One region of the Variovorax sp. FW301-JW7 genome, then DNA from elsewhere that is predicted to be linked to it. Evidence: riboswitches for the same ligand, from Rfam matches in the RefSeq annotation. Region 1 holds a riboswitch; the other holds the start of a gene.
The links. Region 1 has a riboswitch for thiamine pyrophosphate ahead of thiC (phosphomethylpyrimidine synthase ThiC). Riboswitches for the same ligand answer to the same signal wherever they lie in the genome.
Positions count from the first base shown of each region.

Region 2: it holds a riboswitch for thiamine pyrophosphate, as region 1 does, so the genes downstream of both, AC3WQM_RS02805 (purine-cytosine permease family protein) here and thiC (phosphomethylpyrimidine synthase ThiC) in region 1, are expected to answer to the same signal.

Region 1 is NZ_JBYTBC010000005.1:11,394-19,500, reverse strand. It holds gene AC3WQM_RS15240 (isovaleryl-CoA dehydrogenase) at 1-109, opposite strand, end outside; gene AC3WQM_RS15235 (AraC family transcriptional regulator) at 237-1,277, shown strand; gene AC3WQM_RS15230 (thioredoxin family protein) at 1,315-1,641, opposite strand; gene AC3WQM_RS15225 (HAD family hydrolase) at 1,728-2,420, opposite strand; gene thiC (phosphomethylpyrimidine synthase ThiC) at 2,503-4,386, opposite strand; TPP riboswitch at 4,479-4,584, opposite strand; gene AC3WQM_RS15215 (YchJ family protein) at 4,612-5,043, opposite strand; gene AC3WQM_RS15210 (hypothetical protein) at 5,212-5,622, shown strand; gene AC3WQM_RS15205 (hypothetical protein) at 5,687-6,502, opposite strand; gene AC3WQM_RS15200 (hypothetical protein) at 6,763-7,260, opposite strand; gene AC3WQM_RS15195 (hypothetical protein) at 7,536-7,817, opposite strand.
Region 2 is NZ_JBYTBC010000001.1:638,052-646,158, forward strand. It holds gene AC3WQM_RS02785 (thiazole synthase) at 1-49, opposite strand, end outside; gene thiS (sulfur carrier protein ThiS) at 88-285, opposite strand; gene AC3WQM_RS02795 (FAD-dependent oxidoreductase) at 306-1,400, opposite strand; gene thiD (bifunctional hydroxymethylpyrimidine kinase/phosphomethylpyrimidine kinase) at 1,544-2,392, shown strand; gene AC3WQM_RS02805 (purine-cytosine permease family protein) at 2,337-3,677, opposite strand; TPP riboswitch at 3,754-3,858, opposite strand; gene AC3WQM_RS02810 (MarR family winged helix-turn-helix transcriptional regulator) at 3,969-4,424, opposite strand; gene AC3WQM_RS02815 (enoyl-CoA hydratase) at 4,561-5,337, shown strand; gene AC3WQM_RS02820 (adenylate/guanylate cyclase domain-containing protein) at 6,834-7,394, shown strand; gene AC3WQM_RS02825 (PDR/VanB family oxidoreductase) at 7,368-8,107, opposite strand, start outside.

The sequences.
Region 1 (8,107 bases):
CGATCTCGGCGGCGCGGGGCGCGATTTCGTTGGCGGCGAAGTCCTGGATCGCGCTGCGCAGCGCGTCGATGTCGTCGCCCAGGTCGAAGTTGAGGCCGAAATCGTGCATGAGTCTTGTCTCCTCTGAAGGGGTCGGCGCGCAGGGCTGCCCGCGCGGATGGCGCTTGAAAAAACGCAGCTTACGCCTCGTGGCGCCGCAATTGGCGCCACAATGGTTGCAAATTGCGCCACGACCGATGCCCTCCACCACGTCGTCCCCCGCCTTCCTGCGACCCGCCCGCGCCGTCACGCCGATGGCCTTCGTGCGAGCCATCGTGCAAGGGTATGCCCGCTACGGCAAGGACCCGGCGCAGGCCCTGCAGGCGGCACAGATCGCGCCGCGCGAACTGGCCCGCCCCGGCGCGCGGGTGACGGCCGCGCAGTTCGAGGCGCTGTCGGGCCACGCGATGCAGGAGCTGGACGACGAGGCGCTGGGCTGGTTCTCGCGCCGCCTGCCCTGGGGCAGCTACGGCATGCTGTGCCGCGCCTCGCTCACCTCGCCCGACCTGGGCGTGGCCATCAAGCGCTGGTGCCGCCACCACCGCCTGCTGACCGAGGACATCACGCTCGCCCTGGAAGTGACCGGCGGCGTGGCCACGCTGCGCATCACCGAGAACCGCCCGCTCGACCCCACGTTCCGCGAGTTCTGCCTGGTGACCAGCCTGCGCTTCATGCACGGGTACGTGTGCTGGGCCATCGACTCGCGCATCTCGCTGCGCCAGGCCACCTTTCCGTTCGCGGCGCCGCCGCACCGCGACGCCTACCCGCTGATGTTCACGCCCGACGTGCACTTCGACGCGCCGCAGGCCAGCATCAGCTTCGACGAGCGTTATCTCGCGCTGCCGCTGCTGCGCGACGAGCGCGCGCTGCGCACCATGCTCAAGCGCGCCCTGCCACTCACGGTGCTGCAGTACCGCCGCGACCGCCTGCTGGGCCAGCGCGTGCGCGAACTGCTGCGCGCGCGCGCCGGCGAGGCCACCACGGCGGAGGCGTTGGCGGGGCTGCTGAATGTGTCGGGGCGCACGCTGCACCGGCAGCTGCATGAAGAGGGAACCTCGCTGCAGGTGCTGAAGAACGAGGTGAGGCACGAGCTCGCGGTGGAGCAACTGCGCCGGACCACGCGGCCGATCAAGCAGGTGGCGCTGGCGGTGGGCTTTCGCAACGAGAAGAGCTTTTCGCGTGCGTTCCTGCAGTGGACGGGGCACGCGCCCCGGGATTTCCGGCAGCTGGGGTTGTAGGGCGCTTGTTCAGGGCGCGCGCCCTGAACGCCGGACTTCAGGCCGGCGAATCGATCAACGCCAGCGCATCGGCGATCGACTGGCTGTCTTCCGGCCGCACCAGCTTCGCGACCTGTTGCCCGTCGCGCATGAACACCAGCGTGGGCCACAGCCGCACGTTGAACGAGCGTCCCAGCGGGCGGCCGCTGCCGTCTTCCACCTTGATGCGGCGCACGTTCGGGTACCGGGCAAAGGCCTCGGCAATGTTCGGCTGCGCGGCCTTGCAGATGCCGCACCAGTTGGTGCCGAACTCCACCACGGCCGGGCCCTGGAGCGCGTCGATCTCGCTGCGGTCGGGTTGCTCGGTCTGGTACTCGGAGGTCATGGGCTGGGTCCTTGCGAATTCGTGGGAAGGAGCGCGTGAAGGCGACGGGCGCACCACACGCTGACGGGCGTCATTGCACCAGAAACTCAGGCCGCCTGCAGGCCGTAGCCAGCCAGCAATGCGGGCAGCCCGGTCATGTCGCTGAACACGGCCACGGCGCCCGCGGCGCGCAGCGCGCCCGGGCCGCTGTGGCCCGACTCGCCCGTGCTGTAGCCGAACACCGTGGCACCCGCGGCCACGCCGGCCATCGCGCCGGTGACCGTGTCTTCGACCACCGCGCAGCGCTTCGGGTCGACACCGAGCGCTTCCGCCGCGGCCAGGTACACGTCGGGATGCGGCTTGGAGCGCGGCATCTCGTGGCCGCTGAAGATGCGGCCCTCGAAGCAGTCGAGCAGGCCGACCTTGGCCAGCTGCAGCTCGACCTTGTGGCGGTCGGCACCCGAGGCACAGGCGATGCGGCCCTTGAGCCGCGCATGGATCTCGCGGATGGCGGCGGGCGCATGGGGAATGGCGACGAGGTCGCGGTCCAGCGCCTCGTTGCGGCGGGCGCGGAAACCGCGCAGCCAGTCGTCGGTGATCTTGAAGCCCGTCTTGGCCTCGATGAGCGCCGTCTCGTCCTTCACGGCCTTGCCGGTGAAGATGTTCATCGATTCCTCGGCCGTGAGCTGCCAGCCGAGCTCGCCGAGCATGTCGGCGAGCACGCGGTTGGTGATGGGTTCGGAATCGACGAGCACGCCGTCGCAATCGAAGAGAACGGCGGAAAAGGGGAAAGGGGTCATTGCGAGGCAGGAGTTCAGGGGTCTGGCCCCATGGTAGCAACGCCCCCTTTCCGCACGGGGAGACTCAAGCTATCGGGTCATCTCAGGCCACGGGGCGGATCGGGATGTAGATCTCGCCGCCACCGGCCATGAATTCTTTCGACTTCTCTTCCATGCCCTCGGCCATGGCAGCCGTCTCGGCCACGCCCTTCTTGGCCGCGTACTCGCGCACTTCCTGCGTGATCTTCATCGAGCAGAACTTGGGGCCGCACATCGAACAGAAGTGCGCCACCTTGCTCGAGTCTTTCGGCAGCGTCTCGTCGTGGAATTCGCGCGCCGTGTCGGGGTCCAGGCCCAGGTTGAACTGGTCTTGCCAGCGGAACTCGAAGCGTGCCTTGCTCAGCGCGTCGTCGCGCGAGCGCGCGCCCGGATGGCCCTTAGCCACGTCGGCCGCGTGCGCGGCGATCTTGTAGGCAATGATCCCCTGCTTCACGTCGTCGCGGTCGGGCAGGCCCAGGTGCTCCTTGGGCGTCACGTAGCAGAGCATCGCCGTGCCGGCCCAGCCGATCATGGCGGCGCCGATGGCGCTGGAGATGTGGTCGTAGCCCGGTGCGATGTCGATGGTCAGCGGGCCGAGCGTGTAGAACGGCGCCTCGTGGCAGTGCTTGATCTGCTCGTCCATGTTGGCCTGGATCATGTGCATCGGCACGTGGCCCGGGCCTTCGATCATGGTCTGCACGTCGTGCTTCCAGGCGATCTGCGTGAGTTCGCCCAGCGTGCGCAGCTCGGCAAACTGGGCCTCGTCGTTCGCGTCGGCACCCGAGCCGGGGCGCAGGCCGTCGCCGAGCGAGAAGCTCACGTCGTAGGCCTTCATGATGTCGCAGATGTCCTCGAAGTGCGTGTAGAGGAAGCTCTCCTTGTGGTGCGCGATGCACCACTTGGCCATGATCGAGCCGCCGCGCGACACGATGCCCGTCATGCGGTCGGCCGTGAGATGGATGAACGGCAGGCGCAGGCCCGCGTGGATGGTGAAGTAGTCGACGCCCTGCTCCGCCTGCTCGATGAGCGTGTCGCGGTAGATTTCCCAGGTGAGGTCCTCGGCCACGCCGCCCACCTTTTCGAGCGCCTGGTAGATCGGCACCGTGCCGATGGGCACCGGCGAGTTGCGCACGATCCAGTCGCGCGTGGTGTGGATGTTCTTGCCGGTCGACAGGTCCATCACGTTGTCGGCGCCCCAGCGGATGGCCCACACCAGCTTTTCGACCTCTTCCTCGATGCTCGAGGTGACGGCCGAGTTGCCGATGTTGGCGTTGATCTTCACCTTGAAGTTGCGCCCGATGGCCATCGGCTCGACCTCGGGGTGGTTGATGTTCGCGGGAATGATCGCGCGGCCACGGGCCACTTCGTCGCGCACGAACTCGGGCGTGATGATGCGCGGAATGCTCGCGCCCATCGGGTTGCCCGCCACGCGCTTGGCGCGCTCCTCGTTGGCCAGGTACTCGGCCATCCACTCGCGCTTGCCGTTCTCGCGCAGCGCCACGTACTCCATCTCGGGCGTGACGATGCCGCGGCGCGCGTAGTGCATCTGCGTGACGTTGGCGCCCGACTTGGCGCGGCGCGGCGTGCGCTGCAGTGCCGAGGCACCGGCGCGCAGTTCGGCCAGGCGCTGCGCGTCGCGGTCTTCGTTCTTGGCGCCGTCGTCCAGCGCGTGGTGCGTGCGGCCTTCGTAGCTTTCGGTGTCGCCACGCTCGATGACCCAGGCGCTGCGCACGTCGGGCAGGCCGCGGCGCACGTCGATCTCGACCTTCGGGTCGGTGTAGGGGCCCGAGGTGTCGTACAGGGAGACGGTTTCGCCGTTGGTCAGCGCCACGTCGCGCACGGGCACGAACAGGTCGGGCCGGCTGCCCGGAATGACGCACTTGTGCGAGGCAGGAAAGGGTTCGCGCGTCAGCGACAGCAGCGAGGTGAACTTGTCGGGGGCATTCATCGGAGGCACTCCTTGTTGAGAGAAAGGGTGCTCCGCAATCGCTCAGTGGACCTCGGGAGGCCCGCCACCAGAAAAGGGAGTGACGGACCGAAGTCAGGGAGTGCAGCTCTTCTTACGCCGGTATGACCCGGATCAAGTTCGCGGGTCGGCAGCTTTGCCATCTCAGCACACCACGTGTGTGCACCCCGGAGCGGGGCCGATTGTGCGGGCCGAAGCCCGCCGCCGTCAACCCGGGGGCTGGTGCAGGTCGCCGTCGACGTAGAACCAGCGCTCGTTCTCGCGCACGAAGCGGCTGCGCTCGTGCAGGCGGAACGCCACGCCCGTCGCGCCGCGCTGGCGGGCGACGAACTCGACCTCGGCGTGGTCGGCGTCGAGCACCGAACGCGATCGGATGTCCAGCCCCAGCCATTTGACGCCCGGCTCGAACTCGACCGAGGCTGGCCGCTTCGACGCATGCCAGGTGGCGAGCAGGTAGTCGGCTCGCGCCAGCACGAAGGCCGAGTAGCGCGAACGCATCAGCGATTCGGCGTCGGGCGCCGGCGTGTTCTCGAAATCGTCGAGGTAGCGCCCACAGCACAGGGCGTAGCCGATGGGCTTGTCGCGACGGTCGGTACGGCCGCAGGGGCAGGGGCCGGGAGTGGGGTCGGTGGCGCTCATGAAGGGGTCTATTGGAACACTTGGCGCGGTGGGGGCTGAAGGGGGGCTTCCGGGCATGCCCGCTTTGCGAGGACCTGCCGGGGCCAAAGGCGCCGGGGCCTCTTGCGCCAATGGCTTGTGTCGCTACAGTCGTCTGGCGTTTCGTTCCTTCAAGCTGAACACCAAAGCATGCTTTTGCGATTCCTCAAGCTGTTCTTCCTGCTCGCTGCGACCCTCTCCTTGGGCGTCTTCGCCTTTCTGCACGGATTCAACGCATGGCGCGCCGGACAAATCGTTGTCACGCGACGGGGACGCGAACCCTTTGTCGCAAGCGCCGATGGTGCATTTCCCATCACGTTCAATATGGAAGTTTGGGGATTGATGATCATCGGGGGCGCCGTTGCCCTTTGCGGCATTGCAGGCGTCGTCAAGTTCCTCATCAACACGCCAGACCAGCGACGCACGATGCTGACCCGTATGGATGGCGTCTCGCGTCGCGAGCGCAGTGACATGGACATTCCGTGGTCGATTGGGCTTGCCATCGTCGGGGCGGTTGTGGCGTTTTTTCTCTACTTGGGATTTAGAGTTCACGCGCAATAGGTTTGTCTGCCTGCAACCGGCCAGGAGCAGTCATTGGAAGCGGGGCAGCTATCGAGCGAGTCGCCTACAACGCCAGCGGATTTGGAAACTCCATCCGATCAAACTTGTTGATGTACGGATCGTCCTTCACGAGCACACGAATACGCCATTTTTTGCATGACGGATCGAGCTGAATCTCCATGATCTCGCGATCCACTGCACGATGAATCAGTGGATTGAGCAGCATCCCGGCGCTCTCGCCGTTGTGCTGGCGCCAATCCTCGAAGTGCGCGGCATCAAGGAGAGCCGGGTTCTGGATCCCCGTCACTGGGCATTTTTTCCAGATCTTCAACATGAGATCGCGAAAAGCGCTCTGCTCCGGACGAATCTCGCGCGAAGCGAACTTCGCCACGTAAGGACCAGGCGCCTCTGGAGGCAATGGCGGCGGTCCAGGAATCGTCGGCAGAGGCCGACCAATAATCTCCAGAAGCACACGCGCCAGCGGCATGTCGAGCCAGTAGAAGGTCCCTTGATTGGCGTTGCCGTTGACGTCGAATGGTTGCCGCGAGTTTGGGGATTCGGCTTGTGCTTTTAGGATCTGCGGGACGAAATCTTGGTACCTGATTTTGGACGGGAGCGGCTCATACGCGGCATTCACACGCAGCCCCTTCATGCCTGCCATCCACTGCGCTGATTCGGGCCTTCGAAACCTGCCTTCGAGCTTGTTGGTCGCGAAGGCGAATTCTTTTGTCATCGGGAAGTCAGGCACCTTGGAGATGACCTTGGCTACGCCGACGAGGCCGTCAAGGTTAATGATGACCGTGTCACCCGGCTCCATGTTTTCCAGCGGCGGCACATTCGGTGTTGGCGCGCCGTCGCGATCAAGGTACGTGGTGAACATGTACCCCTCATCTCGAAGGAATTCAAAGGACGAACCTTGGTTAGCGAAGAAGTAAGCCATGCTTCCCATTGGACAGGAAAAAACGGGTTGCTGTTGTGCACTCAAACCGTGCCCGCATTACGGCCGCCAACGATGGCGCTCGAGTAAGTTCAACCCGAGTTCCATCTCACGACGCGTGCATTTTTTCATTCGTTGAGATTCGGAGCAAAATGAACTTCGGCTTCGGGCTTACAAGAGACATCGCAGCACCTCTGAAGAAATCATTCAATTTGCGAAGACCTCCGCTTGATACTAGCTGCCCACCTGAAGACGACGGCGATGGCCAGCAATCCTGCAAGGGCAACTCCTTCGAGCCATGCCTCGCCCAGACGGCCATCGATCGCCACCTCCGCAAGGCTTGCCTGCCCTGACCTGTAGGTCACCCAGACATCGTCGGCCAAGAAGCCCACACAGAAGTCCCCGATCTCTTTCGCGCATTCCGTGTGCAAGGAGTACCCGAGCCCATCGAGATGCGTCCCTTGCTGTTTGTCGGTGGCGACCACCCAATTTCGGTACTCGTCGTGGTCCGGGAGCCTTTTGTTCTGATCGATGAAAGTCCGTGCGTAACGGGAAACGATTTCGATGTGATCTTGCTCGGAGGGGCTGATTCGATGCGTCAGGTGCGTGGCATCAAAACACGCGATGAAAAAAATCGGTGCCGCGAGGATCAGAGCGAACCAAGAAATCGCCACGCAAAGGAGCTCCAGCAGGCGTGCCAAGATCGGCGTTCGGTTGCCCTCAACTTGCCGAGCTTGTGCCATTTGGTTTGAGCCTACGTACGAAGAGCGACATTGCTGCCGCAGGCTATCGCGGGTGGGTTCGAGCTTGATGAAGTCCGAATGAAGTCTTGCGGCGCATCCGACCTGTTTGGGTGGCTTTGCGACCCAAACGGATTCACACACTTGGATGCCCGCTCCAGGCCACAAGCAGGGCAACGAAAGAGTGCCCAGGCCCACGTCTTCTGAAACGAGAAGAACGCCCTCGCGTCATGCTCCTACTCAGTCAAAACCTCGCACTGCGCTTCAATCCGCGCATGAAGCAGCCCCAGCGAGACCGCAAGAAACCGCTGCAACGAACTGCGCTGGCATGCATCGAAAAGCGGAGCGGCGCTCGCATCAGAAGAAGCGGCGTCGCGCCGATCCTCGTCCCAGCCGAGCAGCTCTACCAACGTCTGAGCGCCCTGCACTACATCGCGCGCATCGTTGAGGAACGCAGCATGGCTTTGCAGTGAAGAAGAGAGCCCTTCGCCTTCAACCCATTCGAAGGGCTTGAACAAGGCAGTGGGTCGATCGGACGCACAAGGGCAACCGGCGTCAGTGCGAGCGTTTGAAGCATGGGCCATAGGCCTCCAAGGATGTCGATTTGCAACAACCGACGCACCCGACGCCAATCGGGGGCGGCAGCTCGAACGGGTTGGCGTACCGGGACATCCTTGCGGAAACCGGCAGGGCGCGAGCCCTCCCATTCGAGCCGCCTAAAAAAGAAGCGCGAATGAAAAAGCCGCAGACCTTGTGCGGTAACTGCGGCTTTCGTCGCAGGATGTCAGCGGGACGCCAATCCCGGCCT
Region 2 (8,107 bases), on a different contig from region 1:
GGCTGTGGAAGGTCTGGCCGTAGAGGACCAGGGGATCGGGATTGGTCATGGTTGTCGTCTCCATCGTCTTGTCTCTGGTGCGTTCGTTCAGCCGCCGGTCACCGGGCGGATCACCTCGACGCGGTCGTCGGCGTGCAGCGGGTGCGTGGCGTAGGCCGAGCGCGGCACGAACTCGCGGTTCACCGCCACTGCGAAAGGCGGCACGGCCTGCAGCACGGCCAGCGCGTCGGCGAGCAGCGCACCCTCGGGCAGCGTGCAGGGCTTGTCGTTGATCAGGATGTTCATCGGGGTCGTCGTTGTTCTCGTCATGCGTCGGGCACGTCCATGCCGAAGCCGCGTGCGAGCGTGGAACGGCCATGCGCAAGCAGTTCCATCGCCGCATCGAGCAGGGCGGGCGCGATCATGAAGCCGTGGCGGTACAGGCCGTTGATCTGCAGCACGCGCGGCTGCGGCTGGCGAATGGCGGGAAGGTTGTCGGGCAGCGTGGGCCGGCATTGCGTCGCGATCTCGACGATGCGCGCCTCGGCAAAGCCGCTGTGCACCGCGTAGGCCGCGCTCAGCAGCTCGAGCGTGGAGCGCACGCTGGCGGGCGACAGGTCGTCGGACTCGATCTCGGTCGCGCCGATCACGAACAGGTGGTCGGGCTTGGGCGCGATGTACAGCGGGTAACGCGGATGCACGAGGCGCGTGGGCCGCTGCAGCGTGACCTCGGGCGCATGCACGCGGATCACCTCGCCGCGCACGCCGCGCAGCGCGTTCCATTGCGGCTTGGCGCCGAGGCCGCGACAGTCGATCACCCAGTCGGGCTGGCCCGCCGTGCCAGGCGAAAAGTCGGAGGGCGCACGCGGCGACTGCCAGTGCAGCGTCACGCGCGCATCGGCTTCGAGCGTGGCGCGCAGCGACGCCAGCAGCGCGCGGTTGTCGAGCTGGCCTTCGCCCGGCAGGTACAGGCCGCGAGCGAAGCGTGTGCCCAGCGAGGGCTCCAGCGCGGCGATGGCGGTGGGGGTGTCGAGCGTCTGCATCGGCGCCAGCTCGGGCACTTGCGCACCGGTGCGCGCCAGCACGCCCGCGAGTCGCGTGGCCTCGGCGGCGTCCTGGCGGTGCCACAGCACCAGCGTGCCTTCGCGCTGGAAGAACACCGGCTGCGCCAGTGGCGCCAGCAGCTCGGGCCAGCGCGACAGCGCGTGCTGACCCATGCGCACGACCGACACCGGCGCCACGGCCGATTCGGCCAGCGGCGCGAGCATGGCCGCGGCCACGCGGGCGGCTGCGCCCTCGGCATCGGGGCTGCCGGCTTCGTACAGGTCGATCTTGCAGCCGGCCTGCGCGAGCGTGACCGCCATCAGGCGACCCATGAGGCCTGCGCCAAGGATGGCCGCAGATTGAAATGGCACGCTCATGGTCTTGCTCCTTCCCCCGCTGGGGGAAGGCTGGGATGGGGGCGGGCAGAGCGCTCGATGGACACGCCGCGTGCCCCCATCCCGACCCTCCCCCGGAAGGGGAGTGAGAAAGAGGCACGGCGCACTCGCCGATAATTTTCAACATGACCCCCGCACCCACCCAACGCTACGCACGCGTGCTTTCCATCGCCGGCTCCGACAGCGGCGGCGGCGCCGGCATCCAGGCCGACCTCAAGACCTTCGCGGCCCTCGGCTGCTACGGCATGACGGCCATCACCGCGCTCACCGCGCAGAACACGGTGGGCGTCTCGGGCATCCACGGCGTGCCGCCCGACTTCCTGAAGGCGCAGATTCAGGCCGTGGTGGAAGACATCGGCGTCGACGCCGTCAAGCTCGGCATGCTGCACGCGCCCGAGGTGGTCGAGGTGGTGGCCTGGGCCATCGACCGCTACCAGCTGAAGAACGTGGTGCTCGACCCCGTGATGATCGCCACCAGCGGCGACCGCCTGATCGCGGCCGAGACCGTGCAGGTGCTGGTGCGCGAGCTGTTCCCGCGCGCCGTGGTGGTCACGCCCAACCTCGACGAAGCCGCCTTGCTGGTCGGCCATGCCATCGGCGGCATCGACGCGCTCGATGGCGCGGCCGACGAATTGCTCGCGCTCGGCGCGAAGGCCGTGCTGCTCAAGGGCGGCCACCTGCCCGGCGACGAAGTGGTCGATGTGCTGCTGGAGCGCAGCGGCGCGCGCAAGCGACTCGCGTCGCAACGCATCGCCAGCCGCAACCTGCACGGCACCGGTTGCACGCTCTCGTCGGCCATCGCCGCGCACCTGGCACTGGGCCTGGCGCTGCCCGAGGCGGTCGAGTGCGCACGCGCGTACATCCTCGGCGCAATGCGCGCCGGCGCGGATGTGCAGGTCGGCGCGGGCCACGGTCCGCTCAACCACGGCTTTGCGCCAGTGCCGACCCACCGCGTGCCGCTGTCGGCCGGCTGAGCCAGGCCAGCACGAAGGTCGCCGCCAGCGTCGGCAACGCCGAGCCGAACTGCGGCGCCCACTTGGCCAGCGCGTGGTAGGCCGCGATGCCCGCGAGCCAGATCAGCGCCGCGCCCCAGTCGATGGTGCGCGTGCTGTTCGCCGACACGGCACTTCCGCTGCCCAGCCGCCCCAGGATCACGCCGTACAGCGGCACGAACACCGAGCTCAGCAGCAGCAGGAAGGGCTCGAGCGTGTGCATCGGCAGCACCAGCGCCAGCCCGATGCACAGCACCGCCAGCAGCAGGCCCCAGCGCTTCACGCTCCAGCGCGGCAGCAGGCTGTGCGTGGACACCGAGCCCGAGTACACGTCGCCATAGGCGTTGTCGAGTTCGTCGATGAGGATCAGGCCCAGCGCCACCAGCCCGCCCTGCGCCAGCAGCAGCGCCATGACGAGGCTGGTGCCCGGCTCGGCCACGCTCACCACCATCACGCCGAGCGCGTAGCACCAGATGTTGGCGAGCGCGTAGCCGATCCAGGTGCCGCTGAACGCGCTGCCCAGGCCGCCCCCGGCGCTGCGCTTGCCGTGGCGCGCGTAGTCGGCCACCAGAGGCAGCCACGACACCGGCATCGCAATGACCAGGTCGAGCGCGCTGAACATGCCCATGCTGCCGTCGCCCGGCCGCGCCCAGAAGGCGTCCAGGCCCTTGGCGTGCAGCCGCGTCGCGAACTGCCAGCTGAGCCACAGCAGCGACAGCACCACCAGCGGCAGGCCGAAACGGCTCACGAAGCGGCGCACCAGCTTCACCATCGAACCGGCCAGCAGCGCCAGCAGCACCGCACCCCACAGCAGCGTGGTCAGCACGCCGCCCCAGGCCGTGCCCAGCGCGGGGCCGAAGGCCTGTTGCCCGATGGCCTGCGTGCCTTCTCGCATGATCACGAGCTCGAAGGTGGTCCAGCCCACCAGCTGCACGATGTTGAGCAGCACCGGCAGCCGCGCGAAGGCGCTGCCGTAGGTGGCGTGCATCAGTCCGGCGCTGGCCAGCCCGGTTTCGCAGCCCAGCCGCGCGGTCCAGGCCAGCAGCCCGGCGCCGAGCAGCGAGCCCAGCACGATCGCCAGCGCCGCGTCGCGCGTGCCCACGGCCGGCACCAGGTAGGCACCGATCTGCATCACCAGCAGCCCGACGCCGAGGCTGAACCACAGCGAGGCGTGGTCGTGCCAGCCGAAGACGCGTCGGGAGGCGGGCAGGGGCGTGAGCGCTTCGTTGCCGGACGAAGCGGAACTGTCGTTGTCGTTGTGTGCCATCCGTTTGCTCCAGTGCAAAAGGTTTGGCAGGTGGGCGAGGCTCCAGTGGCGTGGCCGTCGCGCGAGACAACGCGACAGGCCACCGGACCAGCTTCCCTGCGCGAGGATTACCTCAGTCAGGTTCAAAGGGACTTTCTCAGCCACCCCGGTCGAAACCGGCGCAGCACCCCTAGCGAAATGTCATTTTAGGCGCGTGTGTCGCAGACGCACCGAAAAGTTCCTGCGCACGGAAGAATCCAGCCACGGCGGGCCTTGCACCCGCCGCACCGATGGCGTGCCGGGACCGAGAGCCTATTCCTCGTGCTTTCCCGCGCCCCCGGCGGAAAAATTCTCGACCACCGATTCGAGCCACCGGCCGACGATTGCCATCTCTTCGTCGCTGAAGCCCTGGGTCAGCCGTGCGTTCAACGCGCCGAGCCCGGCCTTTGCACGCTGTCCGGCCAGCCGTCCTTCCTCGGTCTGGTAGAGGCGGAATGCGCGCCCGTCGTTCGGGTCTTGCGCGCGGGTCAGGTAGCCGGCTTTTTCGAGGCGGGCAGCAAGGCCGGACATGGCTGGTGCGCCGATGTTCAGTGCCTGCGCGACTTCTCCTGTCAGGGCGCCATCGTTGGCCGACAGGAAAAACATCGTGCCGGCCTGGGCTGCCGACAGTGCGGGCAGGGCATCGCCGCGGGTTTCTTTCCATCGCTGCACCGCCCGCTGGGCGACGTTCAGAAGAAACACCAGCCTGTATTTTTTTTGAGCTTTCATCGGATTCCTGTGGCCTGGGCGAAGGCGCGGCAGGTTACATCTTATCTGTATTTATTTCGCACACGAAGCATATACTTCGCATGCGAATTAAATGCCATCCCTCTCGCACGGTGCGAGCGGGCAACCAGGAGAACCCATGACCGAACACGTGACCGTCGAATCCACCCAGGGTGTCCTGACCCTCACGCTGGCCAGGCCGGAGAAGATGAACGCACTGACCAATGCGATGTATGGCCGTCTGGCCGATGCCATCGCAGGCGCCGAGAGCGACCCGTCCGTCCGGGCCATCGTGTTGCGAGGCGAAGGTGGCATGTTCACCTCGGGCAACGACCTGGGCGAATTTGCTGCCGTGGCTGCCGGGAAGGCTGGCAACGAAGAGCGCCATGTCGCCCGTTTCCTGCGTGCATTGGCGAGTTCGACGCGCCCGGTGATCGCGGCGGTCAACGGACGCGCAGTCGGCGTGGGGACCACCTTGCTGTTGCACTGCGACTTCGTGGTGCTGGCTGAGGATGCGCTGCTGTCCACGCCGTTCGTCAACCTGGCGCTGGTGCCCGAAGCGGCGTCGAGCCTGCTGCTGCCTGCCCGCATCGGCCACGTTCGTGCCTACGAGATGTTCGCGCTGGGCCTGCCGGTGTCCGCTGCGCAGGCCCTGGCCTGGGGCATCGCGAACCGGGTCGTGCCCGTGTCGGACCTGCACGGCGAGGCGCAAAAGGTTGCCGAGCTGCTCGCCAGCCGTGCCGCGGGCTCGTTGAAGCTGACGAAGGGCCTGATGAAGCAAGGCGCCGCCGTTGCAGCCCAGATGGACCTCGAAGGCGCACAGTTCGTGGAGCGCCTCCAGAGTCCCGAAGCACGCGAAGCCTTCACGGCGTTCGCCGAGAAGCGGGCCCCGGACTTCTCCAAGACCGCGGCGTAGCGGCAAGCGGGCCGGTCGTCGCCCAGATGTCGGCCGACGCGTGATGCGCAGGTCCGCGGGCCTTCGGCCCGGGTGAGAATCGCCGCCACGAGGGCGCCTTCGAATGCCCTGGAGGCTCCCCGCACATGACAGACGACCGCAAGCACCCGGAACCACCGGCCTCATCGCCCGCACCCCACGCGCGGCTGAGGCGCTTCCGCGTCGACGTCGGCACGATCATCTGCGCGGTCGCGCTGCTGCAGTCGCTGCTGCTGGTGGCCTTCGGCTATTGGGGCGCGGAGCAGCTGGTGTCGAAGGTCGGCGAGTCGGCGCACAAGGTCAACCACGACCGGGTCGAAGACAACGTCCTCGCCTTCCTCGCCAAGACCGAAGGGCTGGTGCGCGCCATCGCCCACACCCCCGACCTGCACCCCGCGGGCCACGACGGCGAGCAGACCGCCGAGCTGCTCTGGGCCGCGCTGGAGCAGACGCCGGAGCTTGACAGCATCGGCGTGGGCAGCGACGACGGCCACTTCCTGATGGCCATGCGCCACCCCGTGTCGGTGGTGCGGCAGGTGCTGCGCGAAGGGCGCACCACCACCGAGACCTGGGAGTACAAATCGCCGCCCGACAGCGACGGCGACGAAGACCCGCGGCGGCGCTACGAGACGACGCGCATCGAAGCCTTCCGCAGCGAAGACGACCCGGTGCACCAGGACTGGTTCACGCAGGCCGAGAAGGCGCAGCGCCCCGTGTGGACCGCGCCCTTCGTGCTGCCCTCGATGAAGGAGCTGGGCGTGAGCCATGCGCGGCCGAGCCGGCGGCGGGACGAGGAGGGCGCCACGCAGACGCTGGTGGCGGTCGCCAGCGTGTCGCTCGGGCACCTCTCCAACCTCGTGCGCCTGTTCGGCGGCACGGGCCACGGCCACAGTGCGCTGCTGAGCGCCGACCACCACGTGATCGCGCGCAGCGACCACCCGCATTCGGTGCGCAAGCTCGAAGACCCCGACGATGGCGTGCTCGGCGCGCTGCATGCCTACATGCTGGCCAACGGCAGCCGCGGTTGGACCGAAGACATGGCCTTTCCGCTCGTGCACGAGGGCATGCACTACCAGGTGCAGACCTCGCGCATTGCGGCCACCGACTGGCACCTGGTCAGCTGGGAGCCCGAAGAGGCGCTGATGGGCGCGCTGCATCGCAACGTGCTGTGGTCGCTGCTGCTCGCGCTGGGCTTTCTCGCGATCGCGCTCGTCATTTCGCTGCGGCTGTCGAAACTCGTGACCGCACCGATCGAAGGCCTCTCGCGCATCGCACGCCGCATCGGGCGGCTCGAACTCGACGACCTGCCGCGCGAGCCCAGCCGCGTGCTCGAGATCCAGCACCTGAGCCAGGCGCTGGAAGATTCCGCGCGCAGCCTCCAGGCCTTTCGCAAGTTCGTGCCGGTGGACGTGATCAAGCAGCTCGTCGCCGAAGGGCATGCACTCGAGCCCAACGGTTCGCCGCGCCGCATCACCGCGATGTTCACCGACGTGGAAGGCTTCACGAGCATCTCGGAATCGATGCCGGCCGACGTGCTCATGCGGCAGCTGACCGACTACTTCAACCTCGCCACCCGCGTGTTCGCGCGCCACGGCGGCGTGATCGACAAGTTCATGGGCGACGGCATCATGGTGCTGTGGGGCGCGCCCACCGACCTGCCCGATGCGGAGCATCGCGCCTGCGTGGCCTCGCTCGAACTGCACGCCGAGATGAACGACCTCAACCGCCGGTGGCAGGCGGAAGGCCTGCAGCCGTTCCGCACGCGCATCGGCATCCACACCGGCGTCGTGATCGCCGGGGTGCTCGGCTCGAGCGACCGGCTGTCGTACACCGCGCTGGGCGACGTGATCAATGCAGCAAGCCGCATCGAGGGCATCAACAAGCAGCTGGGGACGCGCACGCTGGTGTCCGAGACAACCTTCGAGGGGCTGGGCGGGCGGATGGCCACGCGGCGCATCGAGGAGCAGGTCGAGCTGCGCGGGCGGCAGACGCGGATGGTGCTCTACGAACTGCTAGAGGTCGAGCACCAGCCTCGGTGAGATGGCCCGCGAGCAGCAGGGCAGAAAGCAGTCGTTGGCGGCCTGCTCGGCAGGTGTCAGGTAGAGGTCGTGGTGCGCCACCTCGCCCGCGAGCACGCGCGTGAGGCAGGTGCCGCAGACGCCCTGTGCGCATGACACAGGAATCTCGACACCTTCGGCGGCGAGCGCGTCCAGCACCGTCATCGTCGCGGGGATGTGGACGACGCGGCGCGAGCGGTGCAGCTCGACCTCGAAGCTACCCTGTCCGCCAGCCGGCGTTGCGGCGCCCGAGAACGACTCGAAGTGCACTTGCGCGTCCGCCCAATGCAGAGCGCGCGCGGTCGTGCGCACGGCCTCGAGGAAGCCTGCGGGGCCGCACACGTAGACGTGCTTGCCCGGGGCCGGACTGCCGAGGGTGGCGGCGAGGTCGATGTGCTGCGCGGGCGGGCCGTCGTCATGGTGGAAGAACACCTGGTCCGCGAACGCGCTGTCTTGCAGCCGCCGCCGGTAGGGCGTGCGCGCCGCCGAGCGGCTGCAGCAGTGCAGCGCGAAGTCGGCGCCCAATGCAGCCAGCCGCTGTGCCATCGACAGCAGCGGCGTCACGCCGATGCCGCCGGCCAGCAGCAGGCTCTGCGTTGCGCTTTCGTCGAGCGCGAAGAGATTGCGCGGCGGGCTGATCTGCAGCACCGAGCCTTCGTGGACGGCGTCGTGCATCGCCCGCGAGCCGCCGCGCG